One region of the Bacillus sp. LQ01 genome, then DNA from elsewhere that is predicted to be linked to it. Evidence: riboswitches for the same ligand, from Rfam matches in the RefSeq annotation. Region 1 holds a riboswitch; the other holds the start of a gene.
What was found. A riboswitch is a leader RNA that binds a small molecule or an ion and turns the genes downstream of it on or off. The one in region 1 is predicted to bind thiamine pyrophosphate.

Region 1 (16,787 bases):
TATCAGTTATCCTTTTCCTTGTAGGAACCTTCCTTGTTGTACTTCTTGGTTCATTTGAAGCACTTCGTCCAGGATGGATAGTTGGTGGGAAGTTAGCCCGTCTTTCTATGCCGAACACAATTGAGATGGTTATGTTAACTATCGCGGCTCTTATTATTATTTTCTGTAAACCAAATGTAGAAAGCATTGTATCTGGTAACGTCTTTAAAGCAGGAGCAACAGCAGTTGTTGCTATTTTCGGTATCGCTTGGATGGGAGATACTTTCTTTAATGGAAACTTAAATATGATTCAAGGATCGATTCAGCATTTAGTAACAAGTGCACCTTGGCTATTTGCTATCGCACTATTCATTCTATCTATTTTACTGTACAGCCAAGCAGCAACAGTTCGTGCCTTAATGCCACTTGGACTATCTCTTGGTATTCCACCAGCGCTACTGATTGCGATGTTCCCTGCAGTAAATGGATATTTCTTCATTCCAAACTATGGAACAATCGTTGCTGCCATTAACTTTGACCGTACTGGTACAACAGGTATCGGTAAATACGTATTAAATCATAGTTTTATGATTCCGGGCCTAATTGCAACATTTACTTCTATCGGAATTGGAATGCTCTTAATTTCAATTATGTTTTAAAGAAAAAGCACAAACCTTTATTTAAAAAGGTTTGTGCTTTTTTAATCAAATATTTGTTTAAATTTTGGGCAGTCTATTTCTTCATGTAGCACTTAAAATACTACACTTCCTTCCCTACAAACTTCTCTTTACTTCTTCAACTAATTTTCTCGTACTTTCATACGCAGATTCCGCTAAACTAATTGCTGAAATAACTGAAACACCGTCCGCACCCGCCTCTATAACTGCCGCTGTATTTTCAATTGTAATCCCACCAATACCAACGATTGGCACTGTAATTCCTTGTTCTCTAAAATAAGCTAATCCTTTCGTTCCTTGAACCGCTTTCGTATCTTTTTTCGTACTCGTTGGGAAAATAGGACCAACACCTAAATAATCCGCTCCATTTTCGATTGCAAAGCGTGCTTCTTCAATTGTATGAGCAGATACGCCGATAATTTTATCTCCCATTTTTTCACGAACAGATGTAATTCCTTCATCATCTTGTCCAACATGAACACCATCTGCATCTAATTCAATGGCTAATTCTACATCATCATTTACAATGAAAGGAACACTATATTCCTTACAAAGCGTCTGCAATTCTTTTGCAAAGCGCACTCTATCTTCTCCGATTAAAGAACCTTCCCCCTTCTCGCGAAACTGAAAAAGTGTCACTCCACCATCTAACGCTTCTTTCAATACAGCTAAAGGATCCCTCGTGCAGTTATTACTTCCCATAATAAAATACACTTGCAATAGCTTAGACATTTTATCTATTTCAATGCGTGCCATTTCTTTCACTCCCTCTTACTCTAACTCCACAATCTTCCCATACTTCTCAATATCACCTGAAGTTGTATTCGCTAATTGATTTAAAAATTCAATTTGGAAACTACCAGGCCCTTTTTCTACCGCCTTAGCAGCTGCCAGTTCCGAAGCTACACCATAAAACGTTAATGCGGCTACTGCTGCTTTTACATAATCTTTTTCCACTGCTACAAATGCTCCTATTACAGAAGTTAGTAAACAACCTGTTCCCGTAACTTTCGTTAAAATAGGGTGACCATTTCGAATAACAATAGTTCTCTCTCCATCTGTAACAACATCTTCTTTTCCAGTAATGACCGCAACTGTATTTAGTTCATCTGCTGCCTGCCTTGCAATACTTACAACATTGCCATTTCCAGTACCAGCGTCTACCCCTTTAATTTCCCATTTCTCATTAATAACATTTGCTATTTCAGCCGCATTTCCGCGGATAATTGCTAAATCTATTTCGGCTGGAATATGTCTCGCAACTTCTGTTCGATACGAAGTTGCTCCTGCACCAACTGGGTCAAATAGTACTGGCACATTGTTCGCATTTGCTGATTTACCCGCGAGTAACATCGCTTCTACTTCTTCAGGACGAAGTGTCCCCATATTTAATACTAACGCTCCAGCAATGCTAGCCATTTCTGCTACTTCTTCTTTTGCATACGCCATTACAGGCGATGCTCCAAGTGCCAACAAACCGTTAGCAGTAAAATTTGTTACAACAACATTTGTAATATTATGAACGAGCGGATTAGATTCTCTCACCAAATCCACTACTTTACTAATTTCTTTCATATTCATCCTTTTCATCTCCTAACTATAATGATGGGAGATACACAAAAAGACACTTTGCGCGTACGCAAAGTGCCTGAACATGTGCTTTTACACTCTCCCTACGCTGGCATTATCCAACAGGTTCAAATGGTCAATGACGGACTAGTCATACTCTCAGTTTGCATCCACAAACTCCCATGTGCTTATTATTCATCTACTTCAAAGTCTACTCTTATTCTACTAAAATAACAAGTTCTTTACTTTTCTATTTCATATAGAAGCAACCTATATAACAATAAACATAATCAAGTGAAACTTTAATCAGTGAGTGTTTTGTTCATCCCACTAAAAACCGATCAAATATGGAGCGAAACTGAATCTCAAGAAGATGTATGCTATATTTAACTTATGGAAATTTGAAAGGATGTTTTTAATATGTCAAAAAGCGTTGTAATCGCTGAAAAACCTTCCGTTGCACGAGATATTGCTCGTGTACTTAAGTGCGATAAAAAAGGAAATGGCTACCTTGAAGGTAGTAAATATATTGTAACTTGGGCTTTAGGTCATCTCGTTACATTAGCAGATCCAGAAAGTTATGATGTGAAATATAAAAAGTGGAATTTAGAAGATTTACCGATGCTACCTGAGCGTTTGAAATTAACGGTTATTAAACAAACTGGTAAACAATTTAATGCTGTAAAAAGTCAGCTACTTAGAAAAGATGTAAATGAAATTATTGTAGCAACAGACGCTGGACGTGAAGGGGAATTAGTCGCACGCTGGATTATCGATAAAGTTAAGCTAAATAAACCAATCAAACGTTTATGGATTTCTTCTGTAACCGATAAAGCAATTAAAGATGGTTTTGCAAATTTAAAACCAGGTAAAGCCTATGACAATTTATACGCTTCAGCAGTTGCACGTTCAGAAGCTGACTGGTATATCGGTCTTAATGCAACTCGTGCTTTAACGACTCGCTTTAATGCCCAGTTAAATTGCGGCCGTGTACAAACCCCTACTGTTGCTATGATTGCTAGTCGTGAGGATGAAATAAAGAACTTCAAAGCTCAAACTTACTACGGCATCGAAGCTCAAACAATGGAGAAGCTCAAACTTACTTGGCAAGATGCAAATGGCAATAGCCGTAGTTTTAATAAAGAAAAAATCGATGGTATTGTAAAAAGTTTAGATAAACAAAATGCTACTGTTGTGGAAATTGATAAGAAACAGAAGAAGTCATTCTCTCCTGGTCTTTACGATTTAACTGAATTGCAACGTGATGCAAATAAAAAGTTCGGTTACTCTGCTAAAGAAACATTAAATATTATGCAAAAATTGTATGAACAGCATAAAGTACTAACGTACCCTCGTACAGATTCACGCTACATTTCATCTGATATCGTCGGAACACTTCCAGAACGTCTAAAAGCATGTGGTGTTGGAGAATACCGTCCCTTCGCACATAAAGTATTACAAAAGCCTATCAAACCTAACAAATCATTTGTTGATGATAGTAAAGTAAGCGATCATCATGCGATTATTCCAACAGAAGGATACGTTAACTTCGCAGCATTCACAGATAAAGAACGCAAAATTTATGATTTAGTTGTAAAACGTTTCTTAGCTGTTTTATTCCCAGCATTCGAATACGAACAACTAACGTTACGCACAAAGGTCGGCAATGAAACATTCATTGCACGCGGAAAAACGATTTTACATGCTGGTTGGAAGGAAGTATACGAAAATCGATTTGAAGACGATGATGTAACTGATGACGTAAAAGAGCAGATTCTACCTCACATTGAAAAGGGCGATACATTAACTGTAAAGTTACTTATGCAAACATCAGGTCAAACGAAAGCACCTGCACGCTTTAATGAAGCAACTTTACTTTCAGCAATGGAGAATCCTACAAAATATATGGATACGCAAAATAAACAACTTGCTGATACGTTAAAATCAACTGGTGGATTAGGTACTGTAGCGACACGTGCAGATATTATCGACAAACTTTTCAATTCTTTCTTAATTGAAAAACGTGGTAAAGATATTCACATTACATCAAAAGGTCGTCAATTACTTGATTTAGTACCAGAAGAATTAAAATCACCTACACTAACTGGTGAGTGGGAACAAAAACTTGAAGCAATTGCAAAAGGAAAATTAAAGAAAGAAGTATTCATTTCGGAAATGAAGAACTATACGAAAGAAATTGTTTCTGAAATTAAATCGAGTGATAAGAAATATAAACATGACAACATTTCAACGAAGTCTTGTCCAGATTGCGGTAAACCAATGCTAGAAGTAAATGGAAAAAAGGGAAAAATGCTCGTATGCCAAGACCGTGAATGTGGTCATCGTAAAAATGTATCTCGTACAACAAATGCTCGCTGTCCGCAATGTAAAAAGAAACTAGAATTACGTGGTGAGGGTGCAGGCCAAATTTTCGCATGTAAATGTGGCTATCGCGAGAAATTATCAACATTCCAAGAGCGACGTAAAAAAGAATCTGGAAACAAAGCCGATAAACGCGACGTTCAAAAATATATGAAACAACAGAAAAAAGAAGAAGAACCATTAAATAACCCATTCGCGGAAGCATTAAAAAAATTAAAATTTGATTAAACAAAAAGGTTCCTACCTCTATCGGTAGGAACCTTTTATTTTAGTGAATGATTTTACTTCCTTTTGCATTCTCAACAAATTTTTCACTTGATTTGTTAATTGGTGTTTTCAGTAATAACGCAGCAACAATCATAACTACTACGAAAGCACTTAACACAAGTAAATCTCGCGTTACGATATCCCAAAGCATTCCACCAACTGTTTCACGAATTGCGCTAATTGCGTATGTGAATGGTAAGAACGGATAAATCGCTTGGAAGAACGCTGGTGTCATTTGGATTGGGAATGTTCCGCCCGATCCTGCTACTTGTAGTACAAGTAAAATAATCGCCATCGATTTCCCAACGTTTCCGAAAATAGAAACGAGTGAGTATACGATACAAACGAAGACTCCACCAATAAATAAACTAAATAACACAAACCAGAACTTATCGACTACGTACGTACCGAGTAAGAATATATCTCCCATCGATACGATAAACGCTTGTGAAAGACCTATCGTTAAGAATGTTAATAAACGTCCGAAGTAAATTTCATGGCTCTTATAATTCGCGCCCTCTTCGTGTACTTCTACCGTTAATAATGAAACCATTAATAATGCGCCTACCCATAATGCAAGCACTGTATAGAATGGTGACATCGCTGAACCGTAGTTCGGCATCGCAAATAATTTATTTTCTTTTAAATTTACTGGATTCGCAAAGTAATCACTTTGCTTCTCAACATCGTTTTTCAATAAGCGTATGATGTCTTTTAAATCCTCTTCAGATTCAAAATCACGAATTTTATCTGCTAATTCTTTAATCTTTTTCTCAGTCTCCGGCATTTCAGCTTTAATGTCTACTAATTTCTTTCTACCGTCTACTAAGCCTTTTGATGAATCTTCTAGTAATTTTTTAACATCTGGAAGCTTTTTGTCTGCATCATTTAAAATTTGAGTTGTATTTTTCGACATCTCTTTTGTACGAGCAATTGCTGTATTGAAATTAGGTACAATTTCTGAATCATACGTCGATAATACATCTGTTAATTGAGCTGATCCGCCCTTCGCAGCGTTGTTAATACTTTCAATTACATCTTTTGTAGGTTTCTGGCCATTGTTAAGAAGTGTAATTCCCTTATTCGTTGCCTCTACACCTTTTTGTAAGCTGCTTTTCGCTTTGTTTAATTTTGCGATTCCATTATTAAGGTTTTTATCACTATTTACATCCGCTAAAACCTTATTTGTACTTTCTAGAACTGGAATCATATCATCAATTAAACCGATTCCAGATTGGAATTGACCATTTAAGCTTTTCAAGGCTTCCTTCGAACCTTCTAAACCATTAATACCTTTGTTTTGTACATCCTCTAGTGCTTTTTGGACACTAGATTTAGTACTTTCTAGACCATTTTTCGCTTTATCATAATCAGCTTTTGCATTATCGTATATTTCATTCGCATTAGCTTTCGCTTGATCTACTGTGCTAACTGCTTTTTTATAATCTGCTACAAACGTTTCATTATAATCTTTTTCAGCTTGATCAATTAATGCATTTGCTGCATCTAATTTTTGATTTGCTACATCTGTTACATCTTTCTTTACTTCTTGTCCTGTACCGATAACATTTACAATATCTTTAATACCGTTGTTTGCATTTTCCATACCACTTTTCAGCTTAGTTAGGCGATCCACTCGCCCTTGGAAAAAGCTTTTTCCAAAATCAGTCGTCGCTGAGTTTTGAAGTTCAGTAAATACATTAATAAGATACGAAATACCTTCTGTACGAGCTTGCAATTGATTTGATACTGCATTTAAATCTTTCTTTGCTTGTTCTGGATCAAACTGACCATTTTGCAATCCATTTAAAACACTTTTCCCATAAGCTGTTCCTGCACGTGATGAGCTTAAAACATTATTTACTGTTTGATTAATATTTTGCGCTATACTTTTATATCCGTCATTATTCAACTTAGAAAGGTCCGGTCTTGCAGGGAATTCAGGTAATCCATTCATTCCAGAGAAATCAGGAATATTTAAATCCACACCTGGATTCATTAAAAAGTTAGTAAATACAGCTGCACTATCCATAACGCCTTTTGCTGCTACTAAATCATTTCTTATCGTTCCTGGAGCGTTTTTTAATGTTTGATCTTGTCTTGCAAAGAACTTATCTAAATTCGCCAATGCTTCCTGCCCATCATTTATTACACTCTCTACAACAGGTAAATCTTTCTGCGCCACTTTCACAATATCTTCTGCTCGAGTCGCATCATCTAACGCCTTATCCATGAGTGTATTCATTTCTGGGAACTGCGCTTCTAACTTAAATACAAGATCTTTTACTTTCTCGATACTTGGTAAGTTTGTTTCTAAATCGATTCCAAGGTCATTGAAAATTTTAAAAATCTCACCGTTTGCTGTTTTAACAAAGTTTTTACTAATTTCTTCTGTAATACCTGATGCACCTTTTGCTGTAATCTTCGGTGCAATCGCGTTTACTTTCTCATTTACATAGTAATCCAGTTCTGGTTTTTTCGGATTTTCATCCAGAACAGTTGCGATTTTTTCAGAGAAGTCTTTTGGAATCGTAATACTTGCATAATAATCCCCACGCTCAACTCCGTAAATTGCTTGTTTTTCATCTACAAATTTCCAGCCAAGATTTTTGTTTTTCTTAAGGGAGTCTACAATCTCTTTCCCGATATTAATATCTTTCCCTCTTAAATTAGAACCTGCATCTTGGTTAGAAACTGCAATGGGAACCTCTTTTGTATTTCCATACGGATCCCAAGAAGCTTTAATGTTAAACCATGCATATAACGATGGTAAAATCATTAATCCTAAAACAATAACAATTGCAGCCCAATGTTTGGCTACATTCCGTAAATCTGTCTTATAAATACGCCAAATTTGTTTCATAGAAGTTATCACCTAATTATATATTTTTCCTTCTTTAGAAAATGATACATACATTTTGCAATTATATCACTTTCTACATCGTGTATTAACCAAAAACGTACTATTTTTTCCCATTAACTTTCACTTACTTCATTATATAACGAAGTGAGTCAAAGTATGAATACAAAATGACCAAATCGGTTTTACATTCAATAATAACAAATATATATGAAATGTCATAAAAAATACAAGTATTTTCTCTTGGAAATACTTGTATTCCTAAAAAAAATCCTCACAGCTTTTATTCTCTGTGAGGATTTCTTCTATTATATATCCAATTGAACCTCTACACCAAAATGATCTGAAATTACATTTCTGTTTGTACCATTAAAAATAACTTTTGAAGAATGAACTTTTTTACTTTGGTTACACAATATTAGATCGATTCGCAAATTATGTTTATTTTCATCCCAACCAGCAATCTCACCTTGGACAGTCGTTCCTTCATCCTTCTCTATTGCTAATTCATATGTGTCATACAACCCTTTTTGCATCATATACTCATAACCTTCGCCTTCCAACCGAGCATTGTTATTAAAATCCCCCATTAAGAAGGCGAGCTTATTGCTATCTACACGCTCCATCAAACGATCGACTTGACCTTCGAATAACTCTTCTTCATCATTCCACCAACCGAGATGGCAAGAGTAAAACGTTATATCCTTACCATTATAAGCAATTGTTGCACTTACAATTTTACGCGTTTTCCAATACGTTGTATCCTCGTTTTCTGAAATAAAGAACGTATCTTCTTTTATAATATTATGCTTCGTTATAATCGCTAATCCTTCTTCATACACGTCATAACCAATATGAGAGAAATCCCAAGTAATATTGTAATCTTTTACATGTAGCGCTTTTAACTCTTCTAATAGTAAAAGTCCAAAATTATCTTCTTTCTTGTTACCGCATACATTTTCAGCTTGTATGGACTGACTTACTTCTTGCAATGCGATGACATCGTACTCTTCTTCTTGAATTACTTTAGCAAGGTATTGTATCTTTTCTATTTGATTCTCTTCTTGCCAAGAATGACAGTTTAAAGTTAGCAATTTCATATTATTACGCACCTAACATATCTTGAATGTCTGACTTTAACACGTCAGCTTTCGGACCATATACCGCTTGTACACCTTTATCTTTTACAATAAGTCCTAAAGCACCATTTTGTTTCCACTGTGCTTCTGGTGCAACAACATCTAAATCTTTTACTGTTACACGTAAGCGCGTCATACAAGCATCTACGTCAGCAATATTTTCTTTTCCACCTAATAAATCGATAACTTTTGTTGCTAGTGAACCGTCTTGTACATTTCCTGTTCCTTCTGATGCCTCATCTTCATTATCAATATAGTTACCTGCACGCCCTGGTGTTGGTAAATTGAATTTTTTAATTAAGAAATTAAATAGTGTAAAGTTAAGACCGAAGAACACTAATGAAACAATAACAAAGTTGATTAAGTCTCTTGTTAAACCTGCGTTAACCATCATTGGTGTACGAGTAATTAACTCAATAAATCCAAATGCATGAACACGTAAGTTAATTAAATCAGCTAGCGCGAATGCAAGTCCTGTTGTAATAGCATATACAACATATAATACTGGAGCAATAAACATGAACATGAATTCAATTGGTTCTGTTACACCTGTTAAGAATACTGCTAATGCTGCTGATAAAAACATTGGTTTATATTTTGCACGCTTTTCTTTATCCACGTTACGGAACATCGCAAATGCAATCCCCATTAACGCTGCTGTTGAGCCGATAACTTGTCCAGCTTTGAAACGAGCTGGTACAACGTTATTTAATAAATCGTTATATGCCTTCGTATCTCCATTTGCTAGTAAATTATTTAAATCTGTAATCCATGCAAGCCATAATGGATCTTGTCCTGCTACAACTTGTCCAACTTTTGAACCAGTTAACATCGTATATGTTCCGCCTAGCTCTGTATAGTTCATCGGAATCGTTAACATATGGTGTAAACCAAATGGTAATAATAAACGCTCTAACGTTCCATATACAAACGGTGCAACAACTGGTGCGCTATCTTTTGAAGCTGCAATCCAGCGACCAAATTCATTTAACCCACTTTGGATGAATGGCCATAGAAGTGATAATACAATCGCAGTAACTGTAGACCAAAGAATTACAACGAATGGTACAAATCGTTTTCCATTAAAGAATGCTAATGCCTGTGGCAGTTTATTATAGTTATAATATTTGTTATATAAAGTAGCTCCTAAGAAACCTGTGATGATCCCTACGAACACTCCCATGTTTAATGCAGGTGCACCAAGTACAGAAGTAAAGTAATCTTTTACAATTAAATCTCCCGCTATTACTGAAGAAACTTTCGCTTTTGAATCCGCTAACATTTCAGCGTTTACGCCAAATATAGCTCCTGTAATTCGGTTTGTTAAGACGAATGCTAATAGCGCTGCAAATGCACCACCCGCGCGATCTTTCGCCCAAGATCCCCCAATTGCTACTGCGAATAAGATGTGTAGATTTGTAATGATTGCCCAACCGATGTCTTCCATTACGCGAGCGATTGTATGAACTGCGTTAACATCCCCAGCAGACATACCAATTAACTTACCGATGGAAATCATTAAACCAGCTGCTGGCATTACGGCTACAACAACTAATAAAGCTTTCCCGAACTTTTGCCAAAAATCAAAAGACGTAATTTTCATCTGTTCTTCCTCCCCTTTATTTATAACAACATAATGATTTAAATTATAATTTCTGTCCCTTTTATGAAAACGATTCCTCATATCATTTTTCTTTTTACGCAACCGTTTTCATAAATCTATTTTAATAAAAGCGTTTTCACTTTGCAATAGAAATTTATTTTTTTTCATAAAAAAAGATGCTCAAAGAGCATCCTTTTTTATTATGAAATGCGATAAACCCTTGTTTCATAAGGTTTTAAAGCAATTGTTGTTACTTCTTCATGTTCCGCAACTTCATAGTTATTTAAAAGCAAACGTTTGCGTTCTAGTGCAAATGAACCCTCATTATACACAGCTTCCTCTTTTGAGATATTACTAATTACAATGACTTTTTCATCCTGTAACGTACGTGTATATGCATAAATTTGTGGATCGTCTTCTAAAAGTAAATCGTACGTACCATAGTTCAGTACATCGTGCTCTTTTTTCAGGGCAATCATTTTCTTATAGAAATTGAAAATAGACTTTTCTTCATTTTTTTGCTTTTCAACATTAATTTCTTTGTAATTTGGATTCATGCTAAACCAAGGTGTACTTGTTGTGAAACCAGCATTCATCTCATCATTCCACTGCATAGGTGTACGTGAATTATCGCGGCAAGAAGCCCATATAATCTCCATCATATCTTGATGTGGTACGCCCTCTGCAATTTTCTCGCGATATAAATTTTTAATTGCTACATCATCGTAATCTTCAATATTTGGTAACTGAACATTTGTCATACCAATTTCTTGGCCTTGATAAATAAACGGTGTACCGTGCATAAAGAAATACATCGCCCCTAGAGCTGTTGCACTTTCACGCCAATATTGTTTATCATCTCCCCATGTTGAAACGATACGTGGTTTATCGTGATTCTCAATATATAAAGCGTTCCATCCTTTATTTTCTAATCCTTTTTGCCATTTCGTTAATACTTTTTTCAATCCTACAACATCAAGGTCTTTCTTCTTCTCTGCATCCCATAAACTTAAATGTTCAAATTGGAATACCATATTGAACTTACCTTGCTCTTCTCCAACCCATAGCTCAGCATCTTCAATCTTAACACCATTTGCTTCACCAACAGTCATAATATCGTACTTAGAGAATGTATTTTCTTTTAGCTCTTCTAATAAAGGTTGAATACCTTTCACATTCATATGTTTATCAAAAGATGGCACATATTTTAACTCTTTTGGATTTGGCATATCCTTGAGGCCTTCTTCTTTTTTAATATGACTGATCGCATCAACGCGGAAACCATCAATACCTTTATCAAGCCACCAATTAACCGTATCATATAGTACTTCGCGAACTTCTTTATTCTCCCAGTTTAAATCTGGTTGTTTACGTGAGAATAGATGTAAATAATATTGTTCTGTTTCTTCATCATATTCCCATGCCGAACCATTAAAAATACTTTCCCAGTTGTTTGGCTCCGCACCATCTTTACCATCATGCCAAATATACCAATCACGCTTCGGATTATCTTTAGATGAACGTGATTCAATAAACCATGGATGTTCATCACTCGTATGATTAATAACTAAATCAATAATAAGCTTCATATCACGCTTATGAACTTCATCTAGTAAAGCATCAAAGTCTGCCATTGTACCAAACTCATCCATAATATCTTGATAATCACTAATATCATAACCATTATCATCATTAGGCGACTTATACATTGGACAAATCCAAATTACATCTATACCTAAATCTTTTAAATAATCCAGTTTTGCAATAATACCTTGTAAATCTCCAATACCATCACCATTTGAATCCATAAAGCTTCGTGGATAAATTTGATAAGCAACCGCTTCTTTCCACCATGTCTTATTCATAGTCATTCTCTCCTTTTGCATCCCATCGGAATTTTATGCAAACGTTTTCGTAACACTATCATAACAAAATATGAACAGTTTGCAACTGTTTTCATTGAACTCTATGTAGATTCTTTATTCTTATGCTTTATTTATTTCTCACAAAGGTAAATCTCATTCTTCACCTCTTCTTGAAACTGGTAGCCCCTCTCTCTTTATAGAAGAAGTTCCTTATATAAAGGCTGTTGAATTTTTTAATGGCGGTAACATCCCTGAAAATTTCAAGCGCTCTGGTTCCTATGTCTATAAACCTATTCCCCTTAAAGGCATTCAAATCATGCAATACTTTCTTTCTCATGCACCGAATAAAGATGCTAGTATTTGGCATCAATCGCTCATAGGTGCTGTTGAAAATATTTCGCCGAATAAAACGGCTTATTTTCATCGTAAAGCAATTATTGCTCAAGAATACATTACCTCTTGGAAATGCGATGATGAAGAAAATCGAAATATACGCTGGGTTAAAGGTTTACGAGAAAGCTTAGATCCTTATACACTAGGTGACTATGTGAACTGGCCCGATATCGACATTAAAAATTGGCAAACTAGTTATTATGGCTCTAACTTTCACAGATTACGTAAAGTAAAAACCATGTATGATCCTTGTGATGTTTTTCATTTCCAACAAAGTATTCCTCCTTTTCATACGTGAAAAAAGGGGATAACATAAAAAAATCATCCAATATACCGTTACCTCGCAGTATGTTGGATGATTCAAGTTGATTTTCTATATCGTTTCAAATTCTTGCTCCTACTCATAAACTTTTACTTACAGATTAATTGTATTTCGTATCATTTTCATGCAATGAATGTAATTTAATATTTGGTACTTTATCTTTTTCAATACCTCTATTATAAGAAACAGGAACTTGAAATTCGAATTGCTTTGTCTCATGTTTTTGTAAATAGACTGGTTTCGGTACTGGATAGCTTTTTGAATTCTCGTTTGCATTATCATATAAAACAACTTTTAATGCTTGTGAATGATTACGATAATTTTTTAAAGTAACAATGCACTTCGGTTGGATATTCTCTCCATTTTTCTCCATTCTACACTGGCTATCTTCTTTTTTATATTCTATTGCTTCTACCCCTGTTTTTCCTGCGTAGTACCATGTTTTATTCAATGTCTGGAGGATTGTATTTAAAATAAACGGCATCATTACAATCAAAATACTAATGCCTACTACTTTTATCTTATTCGTTTTTCTAAATGTACTAGACTCCTTTTTTCCTAGCCATTTTAAAAATAATATAAATGCAATTACATGTAGTATGAAAGAAACAATCAATATATTTGAGACTTTATAATCCATATAAACATACGTATGTATCGGAACCTTATAGACATTGAATAGTTTTTCCCCAATTAATTCATTATCATTTGGAATTTTTAATAATAACAAAACCCCTATACTGTAACAAATAGCTACTAATCGATCATACTCAATACGAATCATTCTTTCTCCCCTTCACTTTGTATTTTATTATCGATTTTAGCTATTATTACCATACTATACAATCTTTTTATAGAGGATAACGTAAAAAAGTTCCTTATAAATATATAAAGAACCTTATTAATATACACTATGAATTAAAAAATCAATATACAATTTTCACATAGAGATTTCTTCAAAATATGTTGGATCATGTATTGTAATTTTTTTATCTAAAATTGTAACAATGCTATCATTTTTTAATTGTTTTAATACGCTGCTAACTGTCTCTCGAGATGTTCCAGATATTTTGGATATTTCAATTGTTGTAAGTGGACATGAAATTACAATCTTTTCTCCACTCTGTTCTCCTAAATCCTGCATTAAATAATTTAACGTTTGGATAACACGATCTTGTGCATTAGGAATTGTAATATTTTGCACTCGATTTTCGTTCAATTTTAATATAGATGATAATTGCTGAACAACGTACATCAATTGCGTTCTGCTGGACTTTACCATATCTTCAAAGATTACCGTTGGAATATAATATACCTCCACATCCGTCATTGCTTCTGCTGTATAGTTATATCCTCTGTCTGTAAACATACCACCATAAGGAAAAATAGAATATCGCTTCACATAGTCATCGTATAATAAGTTCCCATTTTGATTAACCCGCTCTAACTTTACAAAACCATCTAACATGAAGTAAATTCTTTCTCTTGAATCCCCTTCTAAAAATAAAAATTGACCTTTTTTATAAGTTCGCCAATAAACAAACTCTGTTAAGCCTTTCAATTTTTTTTCTGTTAAATGAGCAAATAATTCGAACTGCTTTAAGTCTTTCACTACGTTCCGTCTATTCATAAAATTCCCTCTCTCTTGCTGTATGTTGGAGCGAAAAAATCAAGAAAGCGTATTCAATTTGAATTTTATCATAATTAACTTACATATTCAGATTTCATCATGAAAACTTTATGAACAATGAGTACAAAAAATATTAATAAATAAAAAGAATGAAGTTACTAACTCCATTCTTTTTTACTACTAAGTAGCGTACATAAGAATTTAAACATACATGCATACATTCTGTTTTGAAATAATAGTACCAGCTTTTTCTTCTAGTGCTTCATATACTTTTTCTAAAGACGTAATAATTGTTTTTCTTTTTGGATTTGTATTAACAAAATTAATAGCAGCTTCAATTTTCGGAAGCATGCTTCCCGCAGCGAATTGTTGTTCTTCAATATATTCTTCTAATTGATTCACTGTGACATGCTCTAATTTTTTTTGATTCGGTTGATTATAATTTACATACACATGATCAACTGCAGTTAAAATAACGAGCGTATCGGCATCTACTAATTCTGCTAATTTCTGTGCAGCGAAATCTTTATCGATAACCGCTTCAGTTCCTTTTAGCCCTTCTTCGGAATCAATTACTGGAATTCCACCTCCGCCAACAGCTATCACTATATTTCCATCTTCGACCAAAGAATTAATCACTTTATGTTCATGAATACTTACAGGCTTCGGTGATGGAACAACACGTCTCCATCCTCTACCAGCATCTTCTTTAAACACTGCTTTTGTTTCATCCATTAATCTTCTGGCCTCTTCTTCTGTATAAAAAGGACCGATTGGTTTAGTTGGATTTTTAAATGCCTCATCTTTTTTATCCACAACAACGCGTGTTATAACCGTTGCTACGTCTTTTTTTATATTCCGTTTTTTCAATGCCTTTTCAATCGCATTTTCCATCCAATATCCAATCATTCCTTGGCTCATTGCCCCACAAGTATCTAATGGCATTGCAGGTGTCTTTTCCGTTTCTGCAGCTTTTTGCTGTAATAAAATATTCCCCACTTGTGGGCCATTTCCATGCGCAATTACTATATCCACATCATTTTCCATTATTTTCACAAGTTGTTCTGCCGTTTTTTCCAACGCTTCTTGCTGCGCTCCCGCAGTAGCTTCTCCAGACTGTATCGCATTTCCCCCTAGTGCAACTACAATTTTTCTTCGTGCCATATTCCAGCCCTCCAGTTGATTTCGCTTTCACAGCGCTTTATAAAGTAATACTGCCTGTAATTAATCCATAAATCGCAAAGAATGCTAAAGCACCAATTGCTACGGATGATGCTAATTCCACTCGAGTAAATATTTGCTTCGAACTCTTTTGCTTTTGAACATTGTAAAAAATAAAAATACCTGGCGCATATAAAGTCATTGTTAATAATAAATACTCTAAACCAGCTGCATAAACTAGCCACACGCCATAAATACTTGCTATCAAGCCAATTATTATATTTTTATTTCGATCTGCTTCTTCAGACTTTAAGCTATGCTTCAGTTGATAAAACGCTGAAAAAGCATATGGGATTAAAATAGCTGAAGATGCTAAAGAGAATGCAAAGTTATACGCCTGATCAGAAACGACGAATGTTAACAAGAACATTTGTATTAAACCATTTGTTATCCATAATGAATTTACTGGAGCCTTATTTTTATTTTCTTTTGCGAACCATTTTGGAAATACTCCATCTTTAGCCGCTAAATATGGAATTTCAGAAGCGAGCAAAGTCCAACCTAACCAAGCACCTAATACAGAGATGACCAAACCTAAATTAATAAAGATAGCACCCCATTTTCCAACAACACTTTCAAATAAATAAGCCATAGCCGGATTTTTCAAACCTGCAATATCTGCTTGCTGCATAAGTCCAAGAGACAATAATGTGATTAAAATGTAAATGATGAGTGTACCAATTAAGCCAATAACGGTTGCTTTCCCTACATCACTTCTATTTTTTGCTCGACTGGATAAAACAACAGCCCCTTCTACCCCAATAAATACCCATAAAGTTACAAGCATTGTACTTTTAACTTGGCTGCCAACTGCTCCCCATGAAAAAGAACCAGCTTGCCCCCAAAATCCATCTAAGAACGTATCAATATGAAACGCGAA
Region 2 (16,787 bases), on a different contig from region 1:
ATCTTAATTGGAATTATGTGCAGTATGAAAATAGTATCCTTACACATGATAGAACGACAAAAGGTAGAGGAACGATATGTATATTGTCCAAAATGTGATACGAAAATTAGAAGAGGAAATTCAGCTCCTTTTTGTTCGAAATGTAATTTAATATTTTAAAAATAAAAAGTCCGAAATCACTTTATATAGTTTCGGACTTTTTATTTTTAAGTAAACATTAATCCACCTAGTTCTCTTTCGTTTGTTTATTAGCTAAAATGGATTATGAATAACAATAGTATGTAAACGAAAATAAATATAAATGTACACATGGAGTGTTATATTTGGAGATTTTAATCATAGTAGGATGCCTAAACTGTATGGATGTTAACCTTTTTAGAGAAAGATATCCCAGCTAATTTAGTTTGGAAGATTGAAAGAATAGATTGAAAATAGATGAGAAGTGGAGTGCATATGATGGAGACACAAATCGTTATTGGAGTACCTGGTTTATGGAAAGATAGAACAGAATTAATACAAGAAGTTGTGAGTAAAAGTAACTATATATTAGCGGGAAATGTTATGCACCATAAGGAGAAAGAGATTGGCTTTGAAATTGATATATATGAACAAGAGGATCCATTTTATAATCCGTGTGGGGTATGGAAGTTAGAGAGTGCTTCGGCAAAGAAATCTATCTTTCAAAAATTGGGGAGTGTGCTAAAAGGATGGAAAAATACATAAAAGAACAGAGGAGTATATGTGATAAATATAAAGCGGAGTATGTAGAATCTCCGAATGACTTGAAATTAGGAATAGCGCAAAATGTGAAAGATGGTATCGCTCCGATTAATGGGTTACGAATGCCTATAGAAAACGGAACGACAGGTTGGCACATTTGGGCTGGTGAAGAAATGGGGACAGAAGAAGATTTCTTTCTTCCTTTACACGTTCAACATATTGATGAATGGGCACCTGAAATAAAGAAGTATTTAGGGTTACCACCTGGTTGGAGATTTTTAATTGCTGGAGATTACGAGGACGTGTGGTATGATTCGAATTTGTTTGATGAAGATTTAGAAGAGGATGCAGATGAATGGGAAGAAAATATGCTACAAGAGTATGGATGGTACATGCATAGCATATTAGCAAAAGATATTGATGGCATCCATGCTAATTATCATACGCATGGTCTAAGAGATAACTTTAATCATCAAGATTTACAAATAGCATTAAATATGGATCCTGAAGTCGCGCATAGTGTTTTTTGTACCATAATAGAAGAAATAAAGAGCGGAAAAAAGTTTGAACAAGGGATTGAGTATACGAATATTATTGAAGGATATCCCATTATTATGAAGTCTTTCGTAGAGATGGATCGAGAAGTTTTGAGGGTTTTATTACCTGATGAAAGAGGGATTCTTCCTACGAGGCCAGAGTGTGATGAATGTTATAAGACTCAATTGGATGATATTGAGGAGAGTTGATAAAAAAGAGCTTGAAACTATTCAAGCTCTTTTTTTATCACTATTTATGTCCTAAAATATGCTCAATCTCATGCAAACTTAATTTACTTGCCTTAGCAATCGTTTCAAGTGGTATACCAAGATCATACATATTTTTAATCATTTGAATTTTTCCCTGCTGAACTCCTTCTTTTCGACCTTGTTCAATGCCCTGTTCAATGCCCTGTTCAATGCCCTGTTCAATGCCTTTTTTAATTCCTTGTTTCATCCCTTGTTCCATTCCTCTTTTTATTCCTTCTGTCTCTGCATGGGCGAATTTTGCTGCTTCATCCATTAAAACTTTCTCCCTTGCGTCATAGGCTTGTCGGAAAGATGAATCTTGACTCATACGTTCCCATTTATTTATCGCTTTTTGTAAAATAGGGTCTTGGTTCATAGCAATATCCTCCAATAGTTTAGTTAAGTGCTCATCCTCATTTGCTGAAAGCAATAAAAGCCAACGAACAAATGGATCTTTCCACGGATTTACTTTTTCTTCATGCCATTGTTCAGTTAACTTTGGAATTTCTATAATGTGGATTTCAATGTCGTCACTCAGGAGTTTTTGTTGTTGTGTATTCCATAATATGCTTGTTGTATGGAAGGCTGGGTGTTCCGAAAACATTACGAAGTTTAGTAAGTTTATGGTGATGGTTTTGTGAAGTGCACTGTAGGGCATCCCTTTTTGTAGTTGAGATGTGTATAGTCTTCCCCAATAATATAAACTGCGTTTAACCATATCGTGATTATTATTGAGTTGTATTTCTACATTGACTTTTGTTCCTGTGTCTAATGTTGCTGAAATGTCTAAAATAGATAACTTATCCTCTTCATATTCCCTGTGTAAATGTGGATCTTCTAGTTGTAGAGAAGCAATGGGCGACTCTAAAGACTCTTGTAACATAGCATTTAAAAATGCAATTAGAATATCTTCGCTACCATTCGTACCAAACAATTGTTTAAATGCAAAATCAATGCGTAAATTAACTAACTGTTGGTTGAACAAAGTTTGTCCTCTCCCTTATATGAAGGTGCTTCTTTCCTTCATTGTACATAAAAAGAACTAGAGTATGCAAACAAGCCATTCTTCTATTTTATTAGAGGATGTTTAGAGATTCCTATAATTGACTACCACGAAAATTTCATATGGACTGTGTGGGTATCACTTAGTAAAGAAAGTTATGATGAAGTATTAGAAAAGTGGGATGAGAGAGGCCGAGAAAATAGTGATCCTTATTTTGGTTGGTTATCTGTAGAAATACCAGTTTATCCAGAAACATTAAATTTAAAAACAAATGTACATATAAGAGAAGTTGGAATGGCACCGTATGTTGAATTAGAGCCAACCGAGCATCCTTTAGCGATCGAACAAAGAAATGGAATTACTTTAGAGAGAGTTAAAGAAATAGAGGAAATGATCCAACAATATAACTAGATTAGAAGAGAAAAAACGAGTGCTAGCACTCGTTTTTTTATTACACAACCGCAGGATTATAAATCATCGTAAAGTGTCCTGGTAATAATTCAATGTGACAAGGTGTATGAAGCGAGCTTTCTCCATCTGTATCTACTTCTTTTTCTTCTTTCGTTTCAATATGAATGGATTTCGCTTTTACGTGGAAGATGTCATTTTCATTTGAGTCTTCAAATAGTTTCTTTCCGATGTAATCTTTAAATGCTTGAATACCTGTTGATTTGACTACGAAAATATCAAGTGTTCCGTCATCACATTTTACGTTCGGAATAAAGGATGGAATACCACCAAGATATTCACCATTTCCAACCATGACAAGGACAGCTTCGTCTTCATATACTTGTCCGTCATAAGTAATTTTTACCGGGAATGTTTCAGCATTTTTTACAGTTCGAATTGTGCTTAAATAGTAACCGATTTTACCAAGCTTTGCTTTTTCTTCTGCATCGATATTGTTTGATACTTCAGATACGAGTCCAATGCCCCAGAAGTTTAAGAAATGTTGTTCATTTGCTTTTGCAACGTCAACTGGTTTTATATGTTCTTTTGTAATAAGTTTTGCCGCTTCTGCAATGTTTTGCGGAACACCAAGTGTGCGAGAGAAGTCGTTGCAAGTTCCACCTGGAATGATTGCAAGTGTAGGTCTAGTTTCGAGAGGTGCTAAGCCATTTGTGCATTCAAATACTGTTCCATCACCACCAAAGACGATAATTAAATCTACTTTACTAGCAAACTCTTGGCAATATTTTGTTGCATCACCTTGTTTTTTCGTATGAAGGATATGTAGATCAGGAAAAGCTGCGGCAAGAGGTGGTACGATTTTCGTTAAATTTGTATGTAAGTCACCTTGACCAGCTTTCGGATTTACGATGAGGAGTACTTTTTCAAATTTTGTCTTTGTCATATTTCATCTCTCCCTGTAGTTTGTAATGGAAAGAAAGGAGCTGTTCCCATGTATTTTAGAACAGCTTCTCCCTATTAATTGGGTGCTAAGATTGTCAGTTATTGTCGGTAAGGCGATATATTTAAAAAATCGCCGATATACATTTTATGTACTATCGATTTTTTAAGTTATACGATTATTCCGTTACAACTGAAGCAATGAATGGTAAGTTACGATATTTTTCCGCACAGTCGATACCGTATCCAACGATGAATTCGTCTGGAATTTGGAAGCCAACATATTCAGCTGTTAAGTCTACTTTACGACGTTCTGGTTTATCAAGTAATGTACAGAACTTGAGTGCTTTTGGTTTATGCATAAAGAAGTGATCTTTTAGGAAATGAAGTGTTAAACCAGAATCGATAATATCTTCTACAACAATTACGTTTTTCCCAGTAATGTTTACGTCGATATCTTTTAGTAGTTTCACTTTTCCTGTTGTTTCTGTTTGATTTCCGTAGCTAGATGCAGAAATAAAGTCAATTGTTACATCATTTTTGATGTTACGAATTAAATCAGCAGCAAATACGAATGAACCTTTTAATACTGCGATAACTACGATTTCTTCTCCTTCAAAGTCACGTTCGATTTGAAGTGCTAATTCTTTAACTTTTGCTTGTAATTGTTCTTCAGAAATTAAAGTGTCTTTTATTTCAATATTCATTGTAATCCTCCTACAGTGTAAAACTTATGAACATTTCGACTGTAAAGGATAGAATAGAAAAAGTCAAAGGAGATAGTAATTTTTTACAAAGATAATGACAAAATCATCTGATGATATGATATACTAAGTGTATTAAGAAAACGCTTCCATGAAGGGTGAATATGATGAAGAAGAAACAGTACACAAGTGTAACATTTATAAAAGCATTACTTTTAACAATTGTTCTTGGCCTGTTGGCTTACGTAATTGATGTACCTGCGATTCGTATTTCATTAATTGGAATGACTTTAGTGTTAGGAGCAATTTCGCATGGTATGATGTCGCAGCTAAAAGAAGCTGGACTTGATGATATGAGAGATCATATAGATAAAAAGTGAGAAACCTTCATTATATAGAGTGAAGGTTTTTTTGTTTCTTACAAAAATGTAAGGTAGTTGTAAGGCAAATCGATAGTTGCATAAGAGCATTTTGGATAAACTATGGGTGTAAGGTAAAAGGCAAGCATATTTTAGGTAAATTAAGTTTTAGGCACTCTATATGTGAAAAAGGAGTAGGAGGGCATGGAGAAACGTTGGACGACCTTTTCTTTTTTAGCGACTAGTAACACCGTAATGCTAGATGGAAAAATGGATTTTTTGCACTTGTTTGATCGTGAAAATGATCATTCTTCTTCTAAATTTACAATGAAATGGAATAAATGGAGCGAGAGTTGTAAGATTGAAGAAGAGGCCCCTAACGAAGAGCAAAAGATTATTTTAACAAACCCTATTAAAGCGTGGGTTGTTCAACGTCGTAAGTGTAACGTCAAAAATCACTTCAAGAAAACTGAGCCGAGACAATTAGTTATCGCTCCGGCCCGTTCTACTTCCAAATCACGCGAAAGTAACATGTAAATAATTGAGACACACACCCGAAAAAAACATCGTACATATTGCGATGTTTTTTTCTTTTTCTACAATGAAATCTTTAAATGAAATATATTTCATCTGCATCTTATATTTATATCTCTTGCTTATTCTAGTAATACATCCGATGCGAGTAGATGTGAATAAAATATAAGGAGAGAGTGAAAATGAAAAAGAAACTATTACCAATTTGTGCAATGGCACTTTTAACAGTAGGATATTCTTCAGTAGCGAGTGCGGATACTGGAACAGTAACAAAGGAAGAAGAAGCGCAAGTACAACAGGATAAAGCTAAAAAAGAAGAAGCAATTAAGGAACAGCAAAAAAGTGAAATAGAGAAAAAGCAAGCAGCACAAGTACAAGAAAAAAATGATATGGCTAAAAAAGAGGAAACAATAAAAGCTGAGAAAAAAAGTGAAGAAGAGAAAAAGAGAATAGCGCAAGAACAGTTAAAAAACGATATGGCTAAAAAAGAAGCAGCGATAAAAGCCGAGCAAAAGAATGAAGTAGCTAAAAAAGAAGAAGCAAAGCCAGTTGTACAAGGTGAAAAATTACCAAATACAGCATCAAATAATGTAGCAATGATGGGATTAAGTGCATGTCTTGTAGCGGTAGGTACATTATTTGGTTTGAATCGTCGCAATAAGATTCAAGCGTAAATAAAATATTTTCCTATAAAGAATGGGATAATTTCATATATTAAAAATGGTAGGTTACTCCTACCATTTTTGGCATGGAGGAATGAAGAATGAAGTTACTCAATTATATCGGTATCATATTGATGGCTATAGGGCTATTCATGGGATCCTATTATGCTGTGGAATGGTATAAAGGAAGAAGCTCTGCCGGGCAATTAACGGCAGAAGAAATAAAGAGCCTTAAAAATATACAAGATACTCAACTTTCTCATGAAACACCTGTAACTTCTCAAGTGCCTTCTTCTCAAACAGAAAATAAAGAAGGAGAAAAGGTAGCGATGTTAAACATACCGAAAATAAAGAAGAAGTTTTCTATATATTGGGGAGCAGATGATACGACTTTGAAAAAAGGAGTGGGTATGTTCGTTAGTGATTTAACGACAACTCCATCTGGAGGGGGACATACTGTACTGAGTGGACATCGAGATACTGTATTTACAGATTTAGAAGAGTTGAAAGAAAAGGATACCCTTGTTTTAGAGTATGATAATAAAACGTACACATATGAAATTCAAAAGACATGGATTACTCATGCGGATGATCGTACTGTTATTATAAAAAAAGAAGAACCGATATTAACACTGACAACTTGTTACCCATTTGATTATATAGGGGATGCACCAGATAGATATATTATCGAGGCGAAGTTAACTGGCAGTTATTCAAAGTGAAATTATAGTTTCTGAAAGCGAGAGGGGGATATATAAGTTATGTCAAAAAACATTTTAATTGTTGAAGATGAAGACATATTACGTGAAATATTAAAAGATTATTTTTTAAGTGAACAATATGTAGTGTTTGAAGCGAGGGACGGGAAAGAGGCTTTAGTTGTATTTGAAGAAGAAGAGGTTGATTTAGTTATTTTAGATATCATGTTGCCAGAACTCGATGGATGGTCTGTTTGCCGAAGGATTAGGAAGACGTCCGAGGTGCCTATTATTATGCTGACGGCGCGTGTAGATGAAGACGATACGTTACTTGGTTTTGAACTTGGAGCAGATGACTATGTGACGAAGCCGTATAGTCCTCCAATTTTATTAGCAAGAGCGAAACGATTATTAGAAAGTAGAAAAGCATCGAAGAAACCTTTAGAGAACGAAGATGATACGTTATCGATTCATGGCATCCATGTCCATTTTCCGTCGCGTACTGTTACTGTTGATGAGGCAGATGTTAGTTTAACGCATACGGAGTTTGAAATATTGGTGTATTTCATGAAAAATCAAGGAATCGTTTTAACGCGAGAGCAACTCATTTCAAGAATTTGGGGATATGAATTTGCTGGCGATGATCGAACGGTGAATAGCCATATTCGTAATTTAAGAAATAAATTAGGAGAGAAAGCAAAGTATATTACAACTGTAGTACGAACTGGTTATAAATTTGAGGGGAATGTATGAAGAAAGGAATTGTACTAAAATTATTTACTCTTACAACAGCATTATGTATGTTGATTTTAGCGACGATATTTATTGGACAAACGATATTTTTTAAACAATATTATGCGAATCGAAAAGTGGAAGATATTAAAGTGAATTTAAATTCTTTTGAGAAGAATTATTTAAATTATGCAGGAAATGCAGAAGAAATTCAGAAACTAGAGCAAGACTTTTTAAGAGAAAATAATACGTGGATTACGACATTAGATAAGAACGGGAATTTAAAACATGCAGATGATTTTTATTTTGAAGTAACGATAGATCGTAGGCAACAAAAGAGCTTTGGACAACAAATATTTAAAATTCCCTTAGGTAATCTCGTCAATATAGAGGAAATTGATAATAAATTATCAGAGCAGTTTTTAGGGCAAGAAATTTATTTTTCTGGAGTGAGAAAAGAAGATAGTTTTATTCCATTCTCTTTTTCTTTATCTAAGCAGAATTTAAGTGGATCTAATAAACCGTTAGAAAAAGCATTTAATGAGAAAATGAGCAAATTAAATGAGGAGAAAAAGAGAGCAGTTGAGGAACAACTTGTTAAGGAAAAGAAACCAGCTGTTCAGGAGCAAGCTGCTCAAGAATTAAATGTTTACATAGGAGGACGTGTTACAAAAGTACAGTTACCAGATGTAAAAGGTCCTGTGAATCCAATTTATAAAAATGGCATCTTCTTAGATAGCATAAAAGAATTTCAAACTAATTTATTATTAAAAGAGAGCAAGCCCATACAATATACAACACAAACAATGGACTATGAAAAAAATGATATTAAATATAAATTATTAATCAAGCCAATAGAAAAAGACGGATCAGTAACATATATTTATGCGATGGCTTCTTTACAGCCCGTAGATGAAGCTGTACAAATGGTGCAAGATTACTATATCTATATCATTGCATTTGTAGTTGTTCTTATTTTTTTAGCTTCGTTCTATTACTCAAAACAAATTGCCAAACCGTTATTAAAAATAAATGATACGACGAAGAAAATAGCACAATTAGATTTTACAGAAAAAATACCGATTACTTCAAAAGATGAAATTGGAGATTTATCGAAAAATATTAATGTGCTATCAAATAAACTCCATTCCCATATTGGACAGTTAGAAGAAGATATTGAAAAGGAAAGAAAGTTAGAAAATACACGGAAAGAATTCATTTCTGGTGTTTCGCATGAATTAAAAACACCGCTAAGTATTATGAAAAGTTGTATTTCCATTTTAAAAGACGGGGTAGCTGAGCATAAAAAAGAGTATTATTTTCAAGCGATGGAGAGAGAAGTAGACAAAATGGATACTTTAATTTTGGATATGCTTGAGTTAGCTAAATTTGAATCTGGTACATATAAAATGAAAAAGTCTTCGTTTTATATTGATACAGTAATTGAAGATATATGTGAACATCTATCTGTGGAAATAGAGAAAAAAGAACTTCATGTTCATAAAAATATACATTCATTTGAAGTGATTGCAAATCAAGGCCGGATTGAACAAGTCATCGTTAACTTCATTACGAATGCCATACGTTATACACCAAATAAAGAAGATATTATTATTTCTACAATAGATGAGAAGGATCGTATAAAAGTGTGCATTGAAAATAAAGGTACTCACATTGAAGAAGAACAATTAGATAAAATTTGGGATCGTTTTTATCGAGTGGATACAGCTCGTCAGCGTTCACAAGGTGGGACGGGACTTGGGCTTGCTATTTCTAAAAATATTTTAGAATTACACGATGCTGAATATGGAGTGAAAAATACAGAAGACGGTGTATTATTTTACTTTTACTTACCGAAAAAAGCGTAGATAATGCATGCTACGCTTTTTTTAATTTATTTTCATATTATCTTTACCTAATCTTTATTTTTAAGCGATATAATCTGGTTAGAAAATGAGGTTATGTAAGGAGTCGATGAACCGTGCATAGCAATTGGCTAAGTATAATGGTATTTATTTTCTTTTGCGCATTTATTGTATTTTTAATTAATATTACGATATGAAAAAAGAGCGCTCATTAAGCGCCCTTTTTTTGTGTATTCATTTGATAAGCACTGATGCTTTTGAATAAGCGTGGGGAAGTGAGGAATAAAAATATAAGTAAAACTGTACATAAAATAAAAGAACCAAGCATTGTACTTCCATTTACGATTAATGAATATAACACAGCTGATTGACCTTTCGGCGCATATTGTCCCCAGAAAATAATACCGGCAATAAAGTGACAGAAATAGCGAGCAAAGCTACCGACAAATGTAGCAAGGATAATGTAAACAAGGATTTTCTTACCATGGTTTTGTTTTGCTGAAGGTTTTTCATTGCGACTACCTAAACTTGAATGTTCTTCACTATTTTCATTAGACGTTAAAAGTGCTTTTTGAATTGGACGATAGAATAAGCCAGCAAATCCGATAAAAGCAAAGGCAATGAAGTACTCAATGAATGCTTGAACAGGTGTTAAAATATAAGCATCCCCCACGACTATTTGTAATAGTCCCCAAACTAAACCACCTAAGAAAGCTGATTTAAAGCCCCAGCGGTAAGCAATAATAAAAATAGGAATCATAGCGAATGAGATAGAACCGCCTGTTGGAAGTTTAAGTGATAATGGTAAAATATCGATAATCATGGCGAAGGCTGCAAGAATAGCAGATTCGATCATCGCTTGTAAATTGGTGTTACGCATGTTGTCTCCCCCTAAATCCAAGTTGTACAAAAAAGAATAGATATCATAGGAGGATACGAAATACGTAAATAAAAATGAGGTATGTATTTCGGACGTTTGCACAATCCCTGCGTTAGCATTAACTAACAGGTTCGAAGGGTCGGAACGAAGTGTTCCCTCTCAGCGGCATGGCTCCCCCAGTGATAACGAGATTCTTTATTTGCTATTGTTTATTGTAAGCGAAATGGATGAGAATGGCAAACGAATACAGTATGACAATAATTGAAATAGAATTGTAGCGAAATGTTAATAAATATGAAGCAAAAGGGTATAGTACAAGAGAAATTGGGTGTGGTATAATTTTTTTGAAAATAATTATCATTCTCTTCTGAGGGGGAAGGTTATGAGTTTAGTAGATATTAAAATTGGAGAGAAAGTGTTAGTAAAAAGTATTCAGTCTTTAGATCAGCTATTAAAGCGTAGACTAGCTGCTTTCGGTCTTGCTGAAGGAAGCGAACTTCGCCTGAAACAGAAAGCGATGTTCAAAGGTCCTTGTACATTGGAGTGTCGTGGACAGTTAATTAGTATTCGTCATTGTGACGCGAAAATGATAAAGGTGGAATTAGCGTGAATAAGGTAGCTTTGCTAGGGAATCCGAATACAGGGAAGACATCATTATTTAATGCACTTACTGGTTCTTATGAGTATGTAGGAAACTGGAGCGGTGTAACAGTAGAAAAGAAGGTTGGTAAATTAAAAGATAGACAAGGAACATTAATTGATTTACCAGGTGTTTATGATTTAAATCCAGTTTCACGTGATGAAGGTGTTGTAACAAACTTTCTATTAACAGAAGAATTTAATCATATGTTAAATATCGTAGATTCCTCGCAGTTTGAAAGAAATATGCATTTAACGTTGCAATTACTTGAATTTGGTAAGCCAGTCTCAATTGGTTTAAACATGGTTGATGTGGCGAAGCAAAGAGGAATTGTCATTAATGTAAAACGATTATCAGAACTATTAGGTGTAACAGTCGTTCCTGTTGTTGCAAGAAGTGGAAAAGGCTGTGAAGAACTGCTTACGACTCTTAAAGAAAATGACAAAAAAGAGAAAAAGCCATTCCTTATTTCATATGGTGTACAAATGGATGAAGGAATTGGAGAAGTAATTGCTCTTTTAGAGACAGCGAATTACGAGCATCCGAGATGGTTAGCACTTCAATTTTTAAGCAATAACGAAGTAGTAGAAAAAGAAATGAAAGCATTACCAATTTATAAGGAACTCATAGCCATTCGATCTCGCTTAGAAGGAAAACTTGATTGTACGTTAGAAGAGCACATTTACAAAACTCGTGAAGCGTATATTGAAAAGTTAAAAACAAATGTTATGAAGCATGAGAAAGAAGGAAAAATTCCTTTTTCAGAAAAAATTGATAGATTAATTACACATAAAATTTTAGGACTTCCAATCTTTTTAGCAGTTATGTTTTTTATTTTTCAGGTTACGTTTACGTGGATTGGTACACCTTTATCTGATATGTTAGATGAGTTTTTTGGTGGCCAGCTTACGGATTGGGTGACGGCTGGACTTACAAGTATTGGAGCTTCTCATTTTATTCAAGCACTCGTTACAGAAGGTATTATTGCCGGTGTTGGTGCTGTATTAGTATTCGTACCACAAATCTTTGCACTATTCTTTTTCATTTCATTATTAGAAGACTCAGGGTATATGGCGCGAATTGCAGTTGTTATGGATAGAATTATGGAGTTTTTCGGCTTAAACGGAAAAGCTTTTATTCCGATGATTATCGGTTTTGGATGTAACGTTCCAGGTATTATGGCTGCGAGAACGATTGAACAGGAGAAAGAACGTTTACTTACCATTTTAGTAACACCATTTATGTCTTGTTCAGCACGATTACCTGTATATGCATTATTTGCGGGCGTATTCTTCCCGCATAGTCAGGCGACTGTTGTATTTTCTTTATATGTTGCAGGGATTGTTCTTGCGTTATTAGTTACAAAAATTATGTCTCTTACGATTTTGAAAGCGGAAAAGTCTATTTTCGTAATTGAATTACCGCCTTACCGTGTGCCACAAGCGAAAACATTATGGCTGAGCACGTGGGAGAAAGGAAAAGGATTTGTTCGTAAAGCTGGTACATTCATCTTTGGTGGTTCGGTTGTCATTTGGTTATTAAACTATGCAGGTCCATCAGGATTTGGTGTTGATATGGGAGACAGTTACTTAGCGATGATTGGTGGATTTATCGCACCGCTATTTGCACCGCTCGGCTTTGGAACGTGGCAAGCTGCAGCATCCCTTTTAACAGGATTTTTAGCGAAGGAAGTTGTCGTTTCAACAATGGCAATTATTTATGCAGTTAAAGAAGATGTGCTTGGAAACGTAATGGGAGCACATTATACAGCATTATCAGCTTATGCATTTATGTTCTTTATTTTATTATACGTTCCATGTTTAGCGACGGTGGCTGTTATTAAACGTGAAACAGGATCAGCGAAATGGACGATTTTCTCAGTCGTTTACCCGCTTGTTGTTGCTTATGTATTAACGCTTATTATATACCAAGTTGGATCTTTACTAGGATTCTAAAAGGAGATGTATAATGATGGTCAATATTATAATTGGAGCTATCATTTTTGGTTATGCAGCATACACGTTAGTTAATTTTGTAAAGAGAAGTAAAAAAGGAAAATGCGCAGCATGTTCTTTAAATAAGTCATGTCAGTCGAAAACTTGTAGTCCAGATATGGAACAAGTTGCTCATAATAAATAGAAAAAAGCTTTGCGAATGTCGCAAAGCTTTTTTGTTTTACTTTTTAATTTTTACAAGTTGAGAAGCTTCGACGCCGTTGTAACCAGGGAATTCTTTACTTGGGTCTTTATCAAATTTTAATACACCTACAGATTTTTCATCACCTTTTACATTGTTGTAAGTTGCGTCATCGACAATCGCATACATATCTGTATATGCACGGCCACTTCCGATAATTGTGTTGCCTTCATATTTTAATTTCGCTCCATCAAGTGTAGCATTTTCTACTTTTTCTTTTGCAAATAATACACCTTGTTCTGTTGTTACAGCTGGTAATTTATCAAGTGGTTTCGTGTTGTCTTTTTCATCAACTTTGCTAAGTAACTCTTTTTTCACTAGTTCCTCACCAGTTTTCTTATCCATTACAAGAACTTTTTTACCATCTAATGTTGTCATTTTCATTTTATAGAAGTCTTTTTCTTTCACTTCTTTTTTGTTTTTATCTGTAATTTGCTGAACTTGTTCTTCTGAGCCGTACAGTACAAAACCGTTCGCTTTCTCTCCTAATAAAGAACAACCTGATAATGCTCCAAGTGAAATTGCTGCTGCTAATCCGATTCCTACTAATTTTTTCATGATGATTTCTCCTTTTATATGTTTTATATTAAATACAATTTTTGTATTATTGCTTACAAGTGAAGAAGCTTGTTTGTTGCTTCTGGTATTAGTGTATAAGAAATATCAGAATGCAACTATCGAGTTAGCTTACAGTAACATTACACTTATGTAATTTAGTGAAATTGCACAAAAGTAAGTTAATTTCAAAGAGGGATAATGAGAATATATTAGAAATACAATATTGTATATAGAATGTCATATTATAATGGATGTATTTTGGAAATAACATGTAAGGACATATTAGTTTTGTTATAATAAACACATAGGCTGTAAAAATGAATATTCTTTACTGTAAAGGGAGATTTTTCAGTTTTCCAAGTAGTGAATTTGAAATATGAGGTATATCATAGGAGGAATTTAGATGTCTGTATTCAAACGATTAAGAGATTTAACAATGTCGAATGTATATTCATTAATTGAAAAAGCGGAAGATCCAGTTAAGATGACTGATCAATATTTACGTGATATGCAAGCGGATGTACAAGAAGCAGAGAAAAGTGTAGCGGCTCAAATCGCGCTTGAGAAGAAATTCAAAATATTATTTGAAGAGCAAGAAGCACTTGTGAAAAAACGTGAAGAGCAAGCTCATATGGCTGTTCAAGCTAATAACTTAGATCTTGCGCGTCGTGCTCTTGAAGAAAAACAAAACGCAGAACAAAAGATGAATGAGTATAAAGCAAGCTATGAGCAAAATAAAGCTGCTGCTGATAACCTGCGCCTAAAGCTAGAAGAAATGCGTAAGCAATTAAATGAGCTGAAAAATAAACGTGAGACACTTGTAGCGCGTGTAAATGCGGCGAAAGCACAAAAGAATATTAATCAGGCGATGTCTGGATTTGATTCAAACTCAGCAAAAGCTGGTTTAAGCCGTATGGAAGAGAAAGCTCTTCAATTAGAGGCTGAAGCAGAAGCAAGCGGTGAAGTTTATAAGAAAGAAAAATCATTAGATGATGAATTCGCAAGCTTAAACAAAAATTCTGCTGTTGACGATGAATTAGCTCGTATTATGAAGCAGTATGAGAAATAATATAGAATAAAGACAAATGAACCGACATGTCTAAATATATTCATGTCGGTTTTCTATTATATTTAGAGGAGGTTTTGCAATGACATGGATGAATGTAGTTGCCATGCTTGTATGGACTGGAGCGAGTGCAGTACTTTTATTTGCAATTATGTGGGTTGATTCAATTTTTACAAAATACAATGATTTAAAAGAAATTAAAAATGGAAATACAGCTGTAACAACTCGTTTTATTATGAAATTATTTGCACAAGGGTACATTTTATCCCAATCAATTACGAAAGCAAATGACTTATGGCAGGCACTTCTTGCTTCAGCAGTTTCTTTCGTTATTTTATTAGTGGTAGAAATGTTTATCGAATTTGTATTAAAGAAAATGTCTGGTCTTGATTTAGAAGAAGGTACGAAAGAAGGTAGCGTTGCACATGCGATGTTAGCCGGATCATTACATATTGTTGGTGCACTAATTTTAGGTGCTTGTTTATAAAGAGAAAAGGAGGGGTAGATCATGAGTTTATTTAAACGAATTAAAAATATAATGAAAAGCCCAGAGCCACCGAAGCCGGAAAAGAGTCTTTTAACGTTAGCTCCTGGCGATATGATTGAAGTGTCATTAGTTATGTATGAATTAATTGGGAAAACGAGTATGCATTCGCGTAAGGAAATTGTTTTGACATTGCAAGATGGAAAAGACATTCGTTATTTAAAAATTGAAGATCGTGAAAATACGTATTACAAATTATATACACCAATTGATGGTCGCTTAGATTCAATTGATGAAATTCCGACGACAATTGAAATGGATGATACCGAGTACCATATGGAAGAACAATATAACGGACGTGTTGTTGTTATGGGAAAAACTCCATTCTCAGCTTCAGAAGAACAGTACGTATGGGAATTCCAATCAGACAATCGAAAATTATTGCGTATTGAATGGCAAAATGGTCGCACAATGATGTATGAGGGAGAAGCAATCATTCCTGCTGATGTACAAATTATAAGAGCAACGTAAGGGGGCGTAATCATGTCAAACCGATTGTTTACCATGATTAAATCGTTTGTAATCCCTATACTTGCTATCGTTATATTACTTGTTGTTGCTGGTTATGCCTTATCAGGTTGTCAAGGCGGGCAGACAAAGTCGATTCAAGACCGTTATCCACTTGAATCTGTTGCCAAGGAAGGTAAACAAGAATCTTACGTGTATAGGGCCGCCAATCGGTCAGTTCCTGAAGTAGCGAAGGAACTCATTAACGAAAGAGAACCGAAGCAAGCATCTAAAGAAGACGAAAATCAAATGTTCCTCGTTTATTCTGATAAGATTTATAACCTGCAAAAGGATAAAGAGAAACCATCTGATACGTTAATTGAAATAAGTAATAAAGAATTTGTCCGTCAAAATTACCAACCGTCCTTCTTGCAAGGATATATTATGGGTAGCATATTAAACGATATATTCGGTTCAAAAAGATCATCATCCGGTGATTACCGAGGATATAATGACAGACAAAATCATCAACCAGTTATTCCAGAAAGACCACCTACAAAAGAAGAAAAGAAAACCCCACCTCCAATTACGAAGGAAGGGAAAGGGTCTATCATTAAGCGAGGCGATAATGTAGATTCGAAACCATCAGTAGGTGATAAGGGAAGTATTACTGAAAAAGGAAGTAATACGACGCCCCCACCTTCTACTGGAAGCAAGGGGAAAATTACGAAAACACCAGGCGGTTCAAGCGGATCAGATGTGAAGCCAAAATCATCTATTAAAACGCCGCCAAGGAATACATCTCCTCCGAAAACGAGGGTCGGTGGTTCAGGAAAGATTACGAAGAGAAGATAGTGTAGAGACCGAAAAGTGTAAATTGCTTTTTGGTCTTTTTTTGTTATGGGAATTAATCCCTTTCAGTTGGTACGATTTAGGCATAAGGGGGGAAGTAAAAATATATCAGCGATTATTAGAATATATCGACCACAACTTAAAATATATCAGGGATTATTGAAATATATCGACTTACCCACAAAAACTGAC

Region 2: it holds a riboswitch for thiamine pyrophosphate, as region 1 does, so the genes downstream of both, thiT (energy-coupled thiamine transporter ThiT) here and thiM (hydroxyethylthiazole kinase) in region 1, are expected to answer to the same signal.

The regions. Positions count from the first base shown of each region.
Region 1 covers NZ_JBYEZL010000004.1:91,840-108,626, reverse strand. The annotation lists gene AC22L0_RS24005 (anaerobic C4-dicarboxylate transporter family protein) at 1-638, shown strand, start outside; gene thiE (thiamine phosphate synthase) at 753-1,412, opposite strand; gene thiM (hydroxyethylthiazole kinase) at 1,428-2,237, opposite strand; TPP riboswitch at 2,310-2,419, opposite strand; gene topB (DNA topoisomerase III) at 2,646-4,835, shown strand; gene AC22L0_RS23985 (YhgE/Pip domain-containing protein) at 4,876-7,737, opposite strand; gene AC22L0_RS23980 (endonuclease/exonuclease/phosphatase family protein) at 8,043-8,834, opposite strand; gene AC22L0_RS23975 (PTS transporter subunit IIBC) at 8,839-10,476, opposite strand; gene AC22L0_RS23970 (glycoside hydrolase family 13 protein) at 10,677-12,341, opposite strand; partial or broken gene AC22L0_RS23965 (BBE domain-containing protein) at 12,496-13,032, shown strand; gene AC22L0_RS23960 (hypothetical protein) at 13,157-13,840, opposite strand; gene AC22L0_RS23955 (Crp/Fnr family transcriptional regulator) at 13,997-14,686, opposite strand; gene arcC (carbamate kinase) at 14,888-15,850, opposite strand; gene arcD (arginine-ornithine antiporter) at 15,888-16,787, opposite strand, start outside.
Region 2 covers NZ_JBYEZL010000002.1:54,575-71,361, forward strand. The annotation lists gene AC22L0_RS12560 (hypothetical protein) at 1-159, shown strand, start outside; gene AC22L0_RS12565 (hypothetical protein) at 454-723, shown strand; gene AC22L0_RS12570 (DUF4262 domain-containing protein) at 708-1,466, shown strand; gene AC22L0_RS12575 (Rpn family recombination-promoting nuclease/putative transposase) at 1,507-2,490, opposite strand; partial or broken gene AC22L0_RS12580 (DUF2199 domain-containing protein) at 2,575-2,919, shown strand; gene AC22L0_RS12585 (diacylglycerol/lipid kinase family protein) at 2,960-3,862, opposite strand; gene hpt (hypoxanthine phosphoribosyltransferase) at 4,038-4,565, opposite strand; gene AC22L0_RS12595 (hypothetical protein) at 4,727-4,942, shown strand; gene AC22L0_RS12600 (hypothetical protein) at 5,126-5,458, shown strand; gene AC22L0_RS12605 (LPXTG cell wall anchor domain-containing protein) at 5,638-6,129, shown strand; gene AC22L0_RS12610 (class D sortase) at 6,219-6,839, shown strand; gene AC22L0_RS12615 (response regulator transcription factor) at 6,879-7,568, shown strand; gene AC22L0_RS12620 (sensor histidine kinase) at 7,565-9,415, shown strand; gene thiT (energy-coupled thiamine transporter ThiT) at 9,624-10,292, opposite strand; TPP riboswitch at 10,379-10,480, opposite strand; gene AC22L0_RS12630 (FeoA family protein) at 10,675-10,902, shown strand; gene feoB (ferrous iron transport protein B) at 10,899-12,887, shown strand; gene AC22L0_RS12640 (FeoB-associated Cys-rich membrane protein) at 12,901-13,071, shown strand; gene AC22L0_RS12645 (lipoprotein BA_5634 family protein) at 13,108-13,686, opposite strand; gene AC22L0_RS12650 (PspA/IM30 family protein) at 14,090-14,755, shown strand; gene AC22L0_RS12655 (DUF350 domain-containing protein) at 14,835-15,239, shown strand; gene AC22L0_RS12660 (DUF4178 domain-containing protein) at 15,261-15,767, shown strand; gene AC22L0_RS12665 (DUF4247 domain-containing protein) at 15,780-16,598, shown strand.